3 regions of the Thermotoga sp. Mc24 genome follow, and region 3 is predicted to be linked to each of the others. Evidence: predicted binding sites of a transcription regulator. Region 3 holds the regulator's gene; each other region holds the start of a gene.
The links. The regulator HrcA, encoded in region 3, represses chaperone genes, less so after heat shock. The targets are predictions, from matches to a motif close to ATTAGCACTCNNANNNTNNGAGTGCTAAT.

Region 1 (4,284 bases), on a different contig from region 3:
AAACGAGGGCGTACCAGTGCTTTCCTATCTCCATCATCCAGTCTCTCGAGTAACTGAGGATGGATCCCCAGTCGGCGTATCCCTGGGGGGCACCGAGTCCCAAGAAACTGAGCACAGCGGCCGTTATCACGAGAGATCCCATGTTCATGGAAGCCCATATCAGGACGGGGAAAATGGTATTCGGAAGAACGTGTTTCAGTATGATGAGAAAATCGGGCACACCTATTGCTTTCGCTGCCAGAACGAATTGTTCTTCCCTCACCTGAAGAATGTTTCCTCTGATGAGCCTTGCCGCTCCCATCCATCCAAACACGATCATCGCTATCATAACCTTGTCGAGACCTGTCCCGAGAACGGTTGTCAGCACAACAGCCGCTATGAGGAAAGGAATAGAGAGAAAGATATCGGTGATCCTCATGAGAACCTCATCTATCCATCCTCCAAAGTAACCTGAGATTGAACCTATGAACACTCCTATCAGGAGTCTTGCGAGTGTGACTATGAGACCTATCTTGAAAGCCGTTCTTGTGCCCCAGACGATTCCGTATAGAATATCACGGCCACCAATGACACCGAATGGATGATAATCAACACAGCGTATAGGTTCTCTGTTGGGATTCTTCGCCAGGGCATCCTCTTTCGTGGTAGGGGGTTGTGGGCTCTGATTCCAGCTCACCACGGGCATCAAGTAAGGATCGGGTAGCTTGGCTCTGGTGAGCGGGTGAATGGGAGGAGCTATAACAGGCGCGAGAATGGCTATCACCACAAAGAAGAGCACCAGAGAGAACCCTATGATGGCGGATGGATCTCTAAAAAATCTCTTCATTATTCTTTTGAATTCCTGATTCACGTCGTTTCACCTCTCATCCAAGTCTTATTCTGGGGTCTATAAGGGCGTACAGGATATCTATTATGAGATTTCCAACAACAAGAATTGTTGAGAAAAACAACGCAGAAGCCATCACCGAGGCGTAATCGAGTTGCAGGGCTGCCTGCGCGGTGAAGCTTCCCACACCCGTTCTGTTGAAGACCGTTTCCACGATCACGGTACCGGAGAAGAGGCCGATGATCATACCACCGGCGACCGTGGTAACCGGAATCAAAGCGTTTCTTCTGGCGTGTTTGTTTATAACCACATCTTCAGGAAGACCCTTTGCCCTGGCGGTTCTCACGTATTCTTTGTTCAGGACTTCCAGCATGCTCGACCTGGTGATTCTCAGAAGATACGCCCACCAGAGCCACGAAAGCGTTATGATGGGACCTATGAGGTGTTTCAGACCATCCCAGAAGATGTCCAATCTGCCGTTCAAAAGCGCGTCTATTGTAACGAGCTTTGTGTAGCGATGAAACTCCGGAGATTTGATCACTTCTTCAGCCCACATACTCAGATTCCCAGGAGGAAGCCAGTTCAGTATACTGTAAAAGATCATCAGAACGAGCAATCCAAAGACGAAATCAGGAAAAGACCAGCCAACCACGGCGAAGATTCTTATGAAATGATCGAGGAATTTTCCTCTGTGAACCGCAGCCTTCACACCGAGCCATATTCCAACAAATACAACAGGGAAGATGGCGTAAAGCGCAAGTTCAACGGTGTATGGGAGTCTTCTCAAAAGAGCATCTTTCACCGGTTCTTTCCCAACAAGGGACCACCCGAGATCACCTCTCAGAGTGTTTGAGAGCCATTTGACGTATCTCACAACGAAAAAGTCGTTCAAGCCGTACTTCTCCTTCAGAGCGTCCATTTGCTCGGGCGTTAATTTGTCCAGCATGTTCGGGTTAACGTACGCTGCGAGCAATTTGTCCGGCCCGAGGGACTGGATCATCGAGAAGACGATGAAAGTTACTCCTAAGAGAATCAGGGGCAAGAGCAGAAGTCTTCGTATGATGTATGCGGTCACCTGGTACACCTCCTGGTCGTAAATTGGGTATGTATCTTCATATGATTATACAACATACCCTGAACCTTCCGACATTTGGAAGAGTCTGAACAGTGGTATAATAAAGGTGGTATAATAAAGATGGATTGATAAACCAGGGGGCGAACGGGTTCGACGGGGATGGAGTCCCCTGGGAAGCGAGCCGAGGTCTCCACCTCCTCGTAAAAAAGGTGGAACAAAGAATAAGTGCCAACGAACCTGTTGCTGTTGCCGCCTAATAGATAGGCGGCCGTCCTCTCCGAAGTTGGCTGGGCTTCGGAAGAGGGCGTGAGATATCCAGCCTACCGATTCAGGCTTCGCCTTCCGGCCTGAATCGGGAAATTTCAGGAAGGCTGTGGGAGAGGACACCCTGCCCGTGGGGGGTCCCCCCTGAAATCGAAAACACGGGCTGCGCTCGGAGAAGCCCAGGGGCCTCCATCTTCGGACGGGGGTTCGAATCCCCCCGCCTCCACCAGAAAAAGGGCGCTTCAAGCGCCTTTTTACTTTTCTTCAACCTCTTTGACTCATTGTTTACCCATTATTAACGATAATGTTGAGTTTGTGTTCGTTTTTCTTAATCAATATCCCTTGAAGAGGCTCGTAAAAAGTAGTATATTTATATTAGCAGTCGAACGATGAGAGTGCTAAAAATCTACGAAGGAGGGATGGATGATGAAAGTGATACCTCTCGGTGAAAGGCTTCTCATCAAGCCCATCAAAGAGGAAAAGAAGACTGAGGGAGGAATCGTTCTTCCAGATTCCGCAAAAGAGAAACCGATGAAGGCAGAGGTCGTAGCCGTGGGAAAGATCGATGACGACGAAAAATTCGACATCAAAGTTGGAGACAAGGTTATTTACTCCAAATACGCGGGTACAGAAATAAAGATCGATGATGAGGATTACATCATCATTGATGTGAACGACATACTCGCGAAAATCGAAGAGTGAGGGAGGTGTGAAATATGCCGAAGATTTTGAAGTTCAACGAAGAAGCGAGAAGGGCACTCGAAAGAGGTGTGGACAAGGTTGCTAACGCGGTAAAGGTGACTCTTGGGCCAAAGGGAAGGAACGTTGTTATTGAAAAATCGTGGGGTTCTCCAACAATAACCAACGACGGTGTTTCTATAGCCAAGGAGATTGAGCTCGAGGATAAATTCGAAAACCTCGGGGCTCAGCTCGTGAAAGAGGTTGCTTCCAAAACAAACGACGTTGCCGGTGATGGTACAACAACGGCTACAGTTCTCGCACAGGCCATGATCAAAGAAGGCCTCAAGAACGTTGCAGCAGGTGCCAATCCAATACTCCTCAAGAGGGGTATAGACAAAGCTGTTGAGAAAGCCGTCGAAGAGATCAAGAAGGTCTCCAAGAAACTTTCCGGTAGGGAGGACATTGCCCACGTTGCCGCTATATCTGCGAACAGTGCCGAAATTGGAGAACTCATCGCAGAAGCTATGGACAAGGTAGGAGAAGACGGAGTCATCACCGTGGAGGATTCCAAGACGCTTGAAACGTATGTTGAATTCACCGAAGGTATGCAGTTTGACAGGGGTTACATTTCACCGTACTTCGTCACAGATGCTGAGAAGATGGAGGTTGTTCTGAAAGAGCCCTTCATACTCATCACTGACAGGAAGCTCAGCGCTGTGAAACCTCTCATTTCAATTCTTGAAAAAGTCGCTCAGACCGGAAGACCACTCCTCGTCATAGCGGAAGACGTTGAAGGAGAAGTTCTGACAACGCTCGTTCTCAACAAGCTCAAGGGTACTCTCCAGTCCTGTGCTGTGAAGGCGCCTGGATTCGGTGAAAGAAGGAAAGCCATGCTTCAGGACATAGCGATACTCACCGGAGGTCAGGTGGCAAGTGAAGAGCTCGGAATCAATCTCGAGGATCTCACCCTCGAAGATCTCGGAAGAGCCGATCTTGTGAGAGTCAAGAAGGATGAGACCATCATAATTGGAGGAAAAGGTGATCCGGAGGCCATCAAGAAGAGAATTGCTCAGATCAAAGCCCAGATAGAAGAAACCACGTCCGAATACGAAAAAGAAACTCTCCAGGAAAGGATGGCAAAGCTCGCAGGAGGAGTAGCCGTCATAAAGGTCGGAGCAGCCACCGAAACAGAGCTCAAGGAAAAGAAACACAGAATTGAAGATGCATTGAGTGCTACAAGGGCAGCTGTTGAAGAAGGAATCGTTCCAGGTGGAGGAGTAACACTCCTGAGAGCAAGAAAAGCCGTTGAAAAGGTCATAGAAGAGCTCGAAGGCGACGAGAAAATAGGAGCTCAGATCGTTTACAAGGCACTCTCAGCCCCAATTAAGCAAATCGCTGAAAACGCAGGATACGATGGAGCGGTGATCGTAGAGAAGAT
Region 2 (4,284 bases), on a different contig from region 3:
TCGGAGAGCTTGTGTCTTCCTGTGACTACCATGGACTGTTCTTTTCCAGAACCGAGATCTTTTGCGGAAACGTGGACTATTCCGTCGCTGTCTATGTCGAACGTGACCTCTATCTGAGGAACACCCCTCGGTGCCGGTGGAATTCCAACGAGTTTGAAGCTTCCAAGGAAGATGTTTTCCCTCGCAATCGGCCTTTCACCCTGATAGACTCTGATTTCTACTTCGGTCTGACCGTCTTCAACCGTTGTGAAGATCTTGCTCTTCCTCACGGGTATCTTGGTATTTCTTGGGATTATCGGTTCGAAGAGTCCGCCTTTGACTTCTATTCCGAGTGTTAGTGGTGTTACATCGACGAGAACGATATCTCTTCCCTTTGCTCCTTCGGTGCCCGCAAGTATCGCCGCCTGGATCGCCGCTCCGATAGCAACTGCTTCGTCCGGGTTGACGCTCTTGTTGGGTTCTTTTCCGAAGAACTCCTTTATGAACCTCTGCACCATTGGAACTCTGGTCATACCGCCGACGAGTATGATTTCGTCGATATCCTGTGGTGAGAGCTTTGCATCGTTCAGTGCCTGTTCGATTGGGCCTCTTGTCATTTCAACGAGATCTCTTGTGAGCGATTCGAAGAGACTTCTGGTGATTCTCATTTCAAGGTGCAGAGGCTGTCCGCTCGGAGAAACAGCGATGAACGGCAAACTCACATCGGTTTCCATCTTCGTTGAAAGCTCTATCTTGGCCTTTTCGGCAGCGTCTCTCAATCTCTGAAGCGCCTGTCTGTCTTCTCTGAGATCTATTCCGTGCTGTTTTTTGAATTCCTCTGCCATCCAGTCGATGAGTCTCTGATCGAAGTCGTCTCCACCGAGGTGGTTGTTACCAGCTGTCGCGATGACCTCGATCACACCTTCTCCTATCTCGAGTATGGAGACATCGAACGTTCCACCACCGAGGTCGTAAACCAGCACTTTCTCTTCTTTTCCAGCTTTATCGAGTCCGTAAGCGAGGGCCGCTGCGGTTGGTTCGTTGATGATCCTCAAGACCTCAAGACCTGCTATGATTCCAGCCTCTTTCGTTGCCTGTCTTTGGGCATCGTTGAAGTAAGCGGGACAGGTGATGACGGCTTTCTTTATTTCACCACCGAGGTACGCTTCCGCGTCGTTCTTCAGCTTCTTGAGAATGAACGCGCTGATCTCCTGAGGAGTGTATTCTTTATCGTCTATTCTCACTTTGTAATCAGTTCCCATTTTTCTCTTTATGGATTTTATCGTTCGTTCAGGATTGAGTATCATCTGTCTCTTGGCGGGTTCTCCTACGAGTATCTCTCCACTCTTTGTGAACGCAACCACGGATGGTGTGACCCTGCTTCCTTCAGCGTTCGGTATCACTTCAACTGTACCGTCCGGTTTCATCCAAGCTATAACAGAATTTGTCGTTCCAAGGTCTATTCCCACAACGAATTCTTTCTTTTCTGCCATTGTGCCACCTCCTCAGAACCTTTTCTCATCCATGAGAAATTATAGTGAGGCACAGAATGGGATGTCAAGGGGTCGTATGAGAATTTGTACAAACATATATTCGTCTCATAATGATGGAAATCGAATATATAATTTTTTAGAAACAATATCGTATAGCAAATGAAACTTTTGAATGATAATAACAATTCAGATCGAAAGTGAGCTATAATTTGTTCTGTCGGGGAGGGATCGAAGTGAAGATCGCGGAAATCTCTTCGAGAAGACCCATAGCCATCTTTATGCTGTTGACAGCTGTTGTCTTCCTTGGTTTCATTTCGTTTCAGCATCTCAAGCTGGATCTTCTTCCTCAGATAGAGTACCCTTACGCTGTTGTTATAACCACGTACATGGGAGCGGGCACGGAAGAAGTCGAAGAACTCGTAACCAAACCTCTTGAAGGGTACATTTCCTCAACTCCGGGTGTTAGAAGGTTCACCTCCATGTCGATGGATTCCGTTTCTTTCATCCTCGTCGAGTTCGACTGGAATGTGAAAACCTCCGAAGCCGTTGGAAGACTCTCAAGGTACGTAGATCTTGCCACTCGCGACCTGCCAGAGGGTGCGAATCCTGTGGTCGTAGAGTTCGATCCTTCCTTACTTCCCGTGTATGCTTTCTCAACGGAAGATGACTACGAAGATGTCGTGTCGAAAATCAAAAGACTGCCGGAAGTCGCCAGTGTAGAATTGATGGGAAAACCAGAAAAAATCGTCGAGGTTATACTTGATCAGGAGAAAATAAAACGGTTCGATGTTGATCCTTCGTTGATAGAGACCATCCTTTCAGGGAATCTCGTTTACCCGTTCGGCTATGTGAGCGATTCTGAAGGAAACATTTACCCCGTTTCCGTCGATGGCCGGTTTGAGAACATAGAAGATCTCAAAAACACAATCGTTGGTTTCAGGGGAGTGAAATACCAGTCCCTTCTGCAGGGTAAGGTACCGAACATACTCGTTCCCGTGAGATTGAGAAACATAGCCGAGGTTAATATAACGAACGAAAGCGTTCAGGGAGAAGTCAGGGTCAACGGAAAGAAGGCTTCTCTCATCGCTATCTACAAAAGAAGCGGTGCGAACACCGTCAAAACTGTCCGTGAAATAAAGAGGATACTGAGAGATTCCAAAATAAATTACATAGAGGCCATGAACCAGGCTTATTACACTGAAAGAGCGATCGACAATCTTCTCAAGAATCTTCTCTACGGCTTCATCGCGGCTTTCGTGGTGGTTTTGATCTTTTTGAAGGATTTCACGTCAACCATCGTCACTTCGTTTTCCATTCCGCTGTCCCTCACGATCACCTTTGTTCTTCTTTACGCCTTCGGCTTGAACCTCGACACGCTCACGCTGGGCGGTCTCATCATGGCACTGGGAATGCTGGTGGACAATTCCATAGTCGTGTTTGAGAACATATACCGCCATCGCTCCCTCGGTGATCCAATACCGGACGCTGCGAGAAAAGGTGCGGGAGAGGTGTGGCTGGCGATTCTTGCTTCCACACTCACAACCGTTTCTGTTTTTCTTCCCATAGTGTTCTTCACAGGTTTTGTAGTGAGACTGTTCAAGTATTTCGCCATTGCGTTCGTCTTCGCACTTTCTTCTTCGCTGTTCGTATCTACAGTCGTCGTTCCAGCGGGTACAAGGTGGATAAAGCCAAGAAGGGGAAAACTCACCGAAGCACTGCAAAAGCATTATCGGAAGGCATTGGAATGGTGTTTGAAGAGAAAGAAACTGGTCCTGGTGATTTCTTTTGCTCTGGTTGCAATCTCCGTGATTTACCTTCTTTCGAAACCTCTGGGTTTTCTCCCGTCTTTCCAGACGAATCTCATGGTGATAGATGTGAAACTTCCCTCTCAGTCGTCTTATGAAAAAACCACCGAAGCTGTAGAGCAAATAGAAGATTACCTGAACAAACACAGAAACGAGTACAAAATCTCTTCTTTCTACTCGGAAGTTGGAATAACGAATATCTACTCTCAAATAATGGGAAGGGGACAGAACGAAGCAAGAATAATGGTGAACCTCGGAGGAAGCAGGAGGGAATTCGCGAAAAACAGAGAGAAACTGAAGAATGCCATCTCCCAGCTGAATATTCCAGAAGCGAAAATAGAAGTTCTTGAGCAATCACAGCAGATATACGAAATTCTGGGCTATCCTGTGACGATCGAAGTGAGAGGAGATGATCTTTCTCTGATACAGGAAAAAGCAAAAGAAATCTTCGAGCGTTTAAGGGAACTGCAGGAAGTCAAAAAGATTCAGATAAGAAATTCCTTTGAAAAGGAAGTCCTTCATGTGAAAATAGACCGGAACAAAGCCCTCATGAACGGTGTGGTGACAGGCCAGGTCTTTTTGGATCTCCAGACCTACCTTCTCGGGAAGAAAATCGGAACACTGAGAACGGAAGAAGGAACACTTCCCATCGTTTTGAAAAAGGCAAAATCTCTATCTCCCGAAGACTTATCGAAGATTTCGCTTACTGGTCTCAAAGGGGATGTCTCTCTTGGTGCAGTTTCAAACATATCGAGGGAAACACTTCCTTCTATAGTGGAACACTCCGATGGAGAACGTGTTGTTTACGTAGATCTGGTGAGTATAGAAGGTTCGATCGGCGAAGTTGCAAAGAAAGTAGAAAATCTTCTAAATGAAATTGATCTTTCTGGTGTAAAAGTGGAAATCACCGGACAGAAAAGTTTCATGGACGAAGCGTTTTCGGAGCTTCAGTATGTTGTTTACATAGCGATCGCACTCGTATACATGATTCTCGCTGCGCAGTTCGA
Region 3 (4,284 bases):
TTCCACCGCCAGTGATTCTAAGCTGAGTTCCATCTTCCACATTTGGCGGTATTTTCACCGTTCTCCTGACCTTTCTGAGAACTCTACCACTTCCACCACACTCGTGGCAGTACTCCCGTGGAATCTTCCCTGTGCCACCGCATCTCTCACAGGTTCTCTCACTAACGAAGTATCCAAAGAACGATCTTCGTTCTTCTCTGATCCTTCCCGTTCCACCGCAACTTAGACAGTTTACGTACCCAGTATCGGGTTCCACGCCGGTTCCGCCACACCTTGGACAGGTTTCGTACCTTTCGTATTCCACGGGCATCTCCGCTCCGTTGATCAAATCGGAGAGAGTTACTTCTATTTCGTACCTTATATCTTCGCCTCTTCGAGTGTATTCTCTTCTTTCTTCCTGGTGAGGTCTTTCGCCAAAGAAAACGTCGAATATGTCCCTGTTGAAGATGTTTTCAAACTCTCTAAATATATCGTCGAAGAAGCCACCGGATTCTGTTTCCTGATACACAGGCTGTTCTCCCACGTACCCGAAACGATCATACATGGCCCTCTTCTGTGGATCGCTGAGAACCTCGTAGGCCTCCTGAATTTCCTTAAAACGCTGTTCAGCCTCTTTTCTGTTTTCTGGATGTCGATCCGGGTGCCACTCTTTCACCAGTCTTTTGTAAGCCCTTTTTATTTCTTCCTGTGTGGCATCTCTGGGAACACCGAGAATTTCGTAGTAGTCCTTTTTTTCACGTTTCATAATGCATCACTCCTTCTTGTTAGAAGGTTCTTCAGCCATCCTTTCTTCCTTTTTTCGTGGTTTTACTGCAACCTTCACTTTTGCGGGTTTCAGGACTTTCCCGTGGTATTTGTAACCGTTCTCTACTACCTCGAGGACGGTGTATTCTTCCACGTCTTCCGTTTCTACTCTTTCAACTGCTTCGTGTTCAAAAGGATCGAATTTCTCTCCTACGTGGATCTTTGTGAGCCCTTCTTTTTCCAAGACGTTCAGGAGTTTTTTGTATATCATTTTCACGCCTTCGTAGAAAGCGTTCCCCTTTTCTCCCTGATTCAGTGCTCTTTCGAAATCATCAAGAACGGGAATGAGTTTCAATATGAGGTATTCGTTTGCGTTCTTTATCAGTTCTCTTTTTTCACGGGCGACTTCCTCACGATAGTTTTCGTATTCGGCCTTCAGTCTTTTTGCGTACTCTTCAAGTTCTTTATATTTTTCTTTCAGTTCTTCACATTCCTGTGTGAGTTCCTTTTTGTCCTTTTCACTCATCTTTTTCACCTCCTGGAGGTCGAAGTGAAATACTCCGAAAGACGGTTCAGTATGTATTCAAATATCCTGTGATTTCTATCGTATTTCGTAACCTTCGACGTGAAGAGGTACACACTGCCGATAGGAGATTCTCCTTTGAAGTATTTTCCTGAAAAAACAGCGAATTTTTCCAGCTTTTTTCTGCCGATTTCCCTTCCTATCCTGACAGTTATGCCTTCTTCAGCTAAGCTCTCAAGAAATTTCTGATCTTTGATTTCTTCGAGAAGGTTTCTGATGTCCTCCAGAGTAAGTGTCTCATCCCTTAGAAGATTTTCAAGCCCCGCATCCAGATATCTTTCTATGGTCTCGCCTATAAAGGATTCTATCAACCTGAGAAATCCACTTCCTTTCAGACTTTCTATCCTACCCATCAACACTTCTCCTATTGTTCTGCCCCTGAGGAGGAAGTTGATCTGTCTTTCGATTTCTTCCCAGTTCAGTCGTTCCTGAGTTTTGATGGGGGTAACTCTGGAGACACCGAACTCCGTCAGTATAGAAAAGATGAGGTAGTCCTCCGAAACAGGGATAAGTATCACCCTGAGTATTTTCAAATCTCTGGTGTTTGGTCTTTCTATGAGGACGTAACCCTCCGTCAATCGGGCTAAGAGACTTCCTGCGAGGAAGAGAACTTTTTCTGGATCGGCGAGAGGTATCGATTTGAAAGTCTCCACGGCGAGATCCGCTTCTGATGTCTCTTTTGAGATCTTCAGCATCTCTTCGTAGTAAAATCTCAGCCCCTTGTCGGTTGGAATCCTTCCAGCCGATGTGTGGGGCTGGTATATGTATCCAAGGTACTCCAGTTTTTTCATATCATTTCTTATAGTGGCACTGCTGAACTCTATGTTGCTCACTTCCAGAACTCTCTGCGAGCTCACGGGTTTTTTGTTTTCTATGTACTCTCTCACGATGCAGTAAAGCACCTTTCTCTGGCGATCATTCAATTTTTTCGAAGATTCGCTGTTTTTTCTGTTGAACCTTCTCATGATTTAGCACTCCCTTCTTTTGAGTGCTAATAATAAGTTTAGCACACATTTTAAAAGAATTCAAGAAGAAAGAGAATTCCTTGAGCTTGACTTCAAAAAGAGGGAACTGGTACTATATATTATAGAGGGCCGAGGTGGCGGAATGGCAGACGCGGCTGACTCAAAATCAGCTGGGGGATGACCCCGTGCGGGTTCAAGTCCCGCCCTCGGCACCACAGGGGGCTCCAGAGAGCCCCTTTATTTTGTATCATATCAGGAGGGAGAAACCTGTGACTAAAGTGTTAAAGGTGGACCCCCTCTTCCCCAACGAAGAAGTTTTGAAAGAAGCAGTCGAGCTTCTCCGGAACAGAGAAGTTATCATTTTCCCCACTGAAACCGTTTACGGAATAGGAGCGGACGCGTACAACGAAGAAGCCTGCAGGAAGATCTTCGAGTTGAAGGGAAGACCCACTGACAATCCCCTCATTGTTCATATACATTCTTTCGAGCAGCTGGAAGAAATCGCAGAGGGTTATGAAGCTCATCTGGACTTTTTGAAAAAGTTCTGGCCGGGACCGCTGACAGTTATTCTTCGAAAAAAATCTGAAAAGATACCTCCCGTGGTGACCGCTGGTCTTTCGACAGTGGCTGTGAGGATGCCGGCACATCCGGTGGCCCTGAAGTTGATAAAACTCTTTGGCCATCCTGTAGCCGCTCCAAGCGCAAATCTATCGGGGAGACCCAGCGCTACCAACGTGCAACACGTCATAGAAGACTTCATGGGTAAAGTTAAGCTGATAATCGACGCGGGGAATACCCCCTTTGGCCTGGAGTCCACCATTGTGGACCTCACAAAAGAAAAGCCCGTTCTTCTGAGGCCAGGGCCAGTGGAGGTTGAGCGATTGAAGGAGCTCTTTCCGGAACTCGTAGTACCTGATTTTGTACGAAAAGGGAATTTTAAAGGCAGACCGCTTGCACCGGGAATGAAATACCGACACTACGCTCCTTCAAAGCCTTTGATACTCGTAGAAGATTTGACGAAGATGGAAGAAGTATTGAAAAAGTATCCAAACCATGTGGTCATCTGTGTTGATGAGAGAAAGGAGCTGTATGACGATATAATCGTTGTGGGATCTTTGAAAAATCCCTACAGTATCGCCCAAAACATCTTTTCTGTTCTGCGAGAAGCAGAAAAAAGGGGTAAAGAGTATATAATTGTTGAGGGATTTGAAGAACGGGGAATTCTGTTTGCTGTGATGAATCGTCTGAGAAAAGCGGCGACGGAAATTGTGAGGTGATTTTTCCTTGGAGGAAACACAAGAAAAGATAAAAAAACAGAGCGATCGTCTGTTTTTACTCCTTTCGATAATGATAATGGAGTTTTCCAATGCGAAAACAGAAAATGATATTCTTCAGGGTCTTTTGGACCTTGTAAAGAAAGTGGTTGATATTAAAGAAGTGATCCTCGTCGATGAAAACAAGAGAAAAATCTGGGGAAGAGATGTCGATATAAAAAGATTCGAAGAGTTCATTGACTGGTCCATCAGACAATCCAATCCCGTCTTTATAGAGGATGATCTCAGTTATATTGGAATAGTTCCTGTTGTGAAGCAAAACAGGATGTTTGGAAGCTTAATTGTACTACTGAATCATCAGCCATCGATGGAAGAAACGGAGATTTTCAAAGTTCTTTCGTTTCTTTCGGCGATCGTTCTGGAAAACATAAAGCTGTACAGAGAGTTAGAAGAAACGTACAACTACGTGAACGTTATTCTTAACGGTCTTCCAGAAGGTATCTTTGTTTATTCGAATGGAGAAATAAAATTTCAGAATGAAAAGTTCAAAGAGGAGAATTTTCCAGACGAAGTTCTGAAGAAGGCCGTTTCTCTGTCAGAAGAGGCAATATCTTTGCGAACACAAAGAAATGGTGAAGTAATATTGGAGGAAGAGTTCTTTTCCATCACCTCGATACCTCTTGCCCTCGGCAGCGAAGTCCAGGCGCTGACGATTGTT

Region 1: groES (co-chaperone GroES) is a predicted target of HrcA. The motif match lies at 2,540-2,568, and genes of this name have one in related genera.
Region 2: dnaK (molecular chaperone DnaK) is a predicted target of HrcA. The motif match lies at 1,624-1,652, and genes of this name have one in related genera.

The regions. Positions count from the first base shown of each region.
Region 1 covers NZ_JSFH01000012.1:253,449-257,732, reverse strand. The annotation lists gene MC24_RS08930 (ABC transporter permease) at 1-850, opposite strand, end outside; gene MC24_RS08925 (ABC transporter permease) at 864-1,901, opposite strand; RNA gene ssrA (transfer-messenger RNA) at 2,038-2,394, shown strand; gene groES (co-chaperone GroES) at 2,592-2,867, shown strand; gene groL (chaperonin GroEL) at 2,882-4,284, shown strand, end outside.
Region 2 covers NZ_JSFH01000002.1:48,544-52,827, forward strand. The annotation lists gene dnaK (molecular chaperone DnaK) at 1-1,472, opposite strand, end outside; gene MC24_RS00240 (efflux RND transporter permease subunit) at 1,706-4,284, shown strand, end outside.
Region 3 covers NZ_JSFH01000011.1:57,712-61,995, reverse strand. The annotation lists gene dnaJ (molecular chaperone DnaJ) at 1-745, opposite strand, end outside; gene MC24_RS07180 (nucleotide exchange factor GrpE) at 752-1,270, opposite strand; gene hrcA (heat-inducible transcriptional repressor HrcA) at 1,276-2,292, opposite strand; tRNA gene MC24_RS07170 (tRNA-Leu) at 2,421-2,507, shown strand; gene MC24_RS07165 (L-threonylcarbamoyladenylate synthase) at 2,562-3,569, shown strand; gene MC24_RS07160 (sensor histidine kinase) at 3,577-4,284, shown strand, end outside.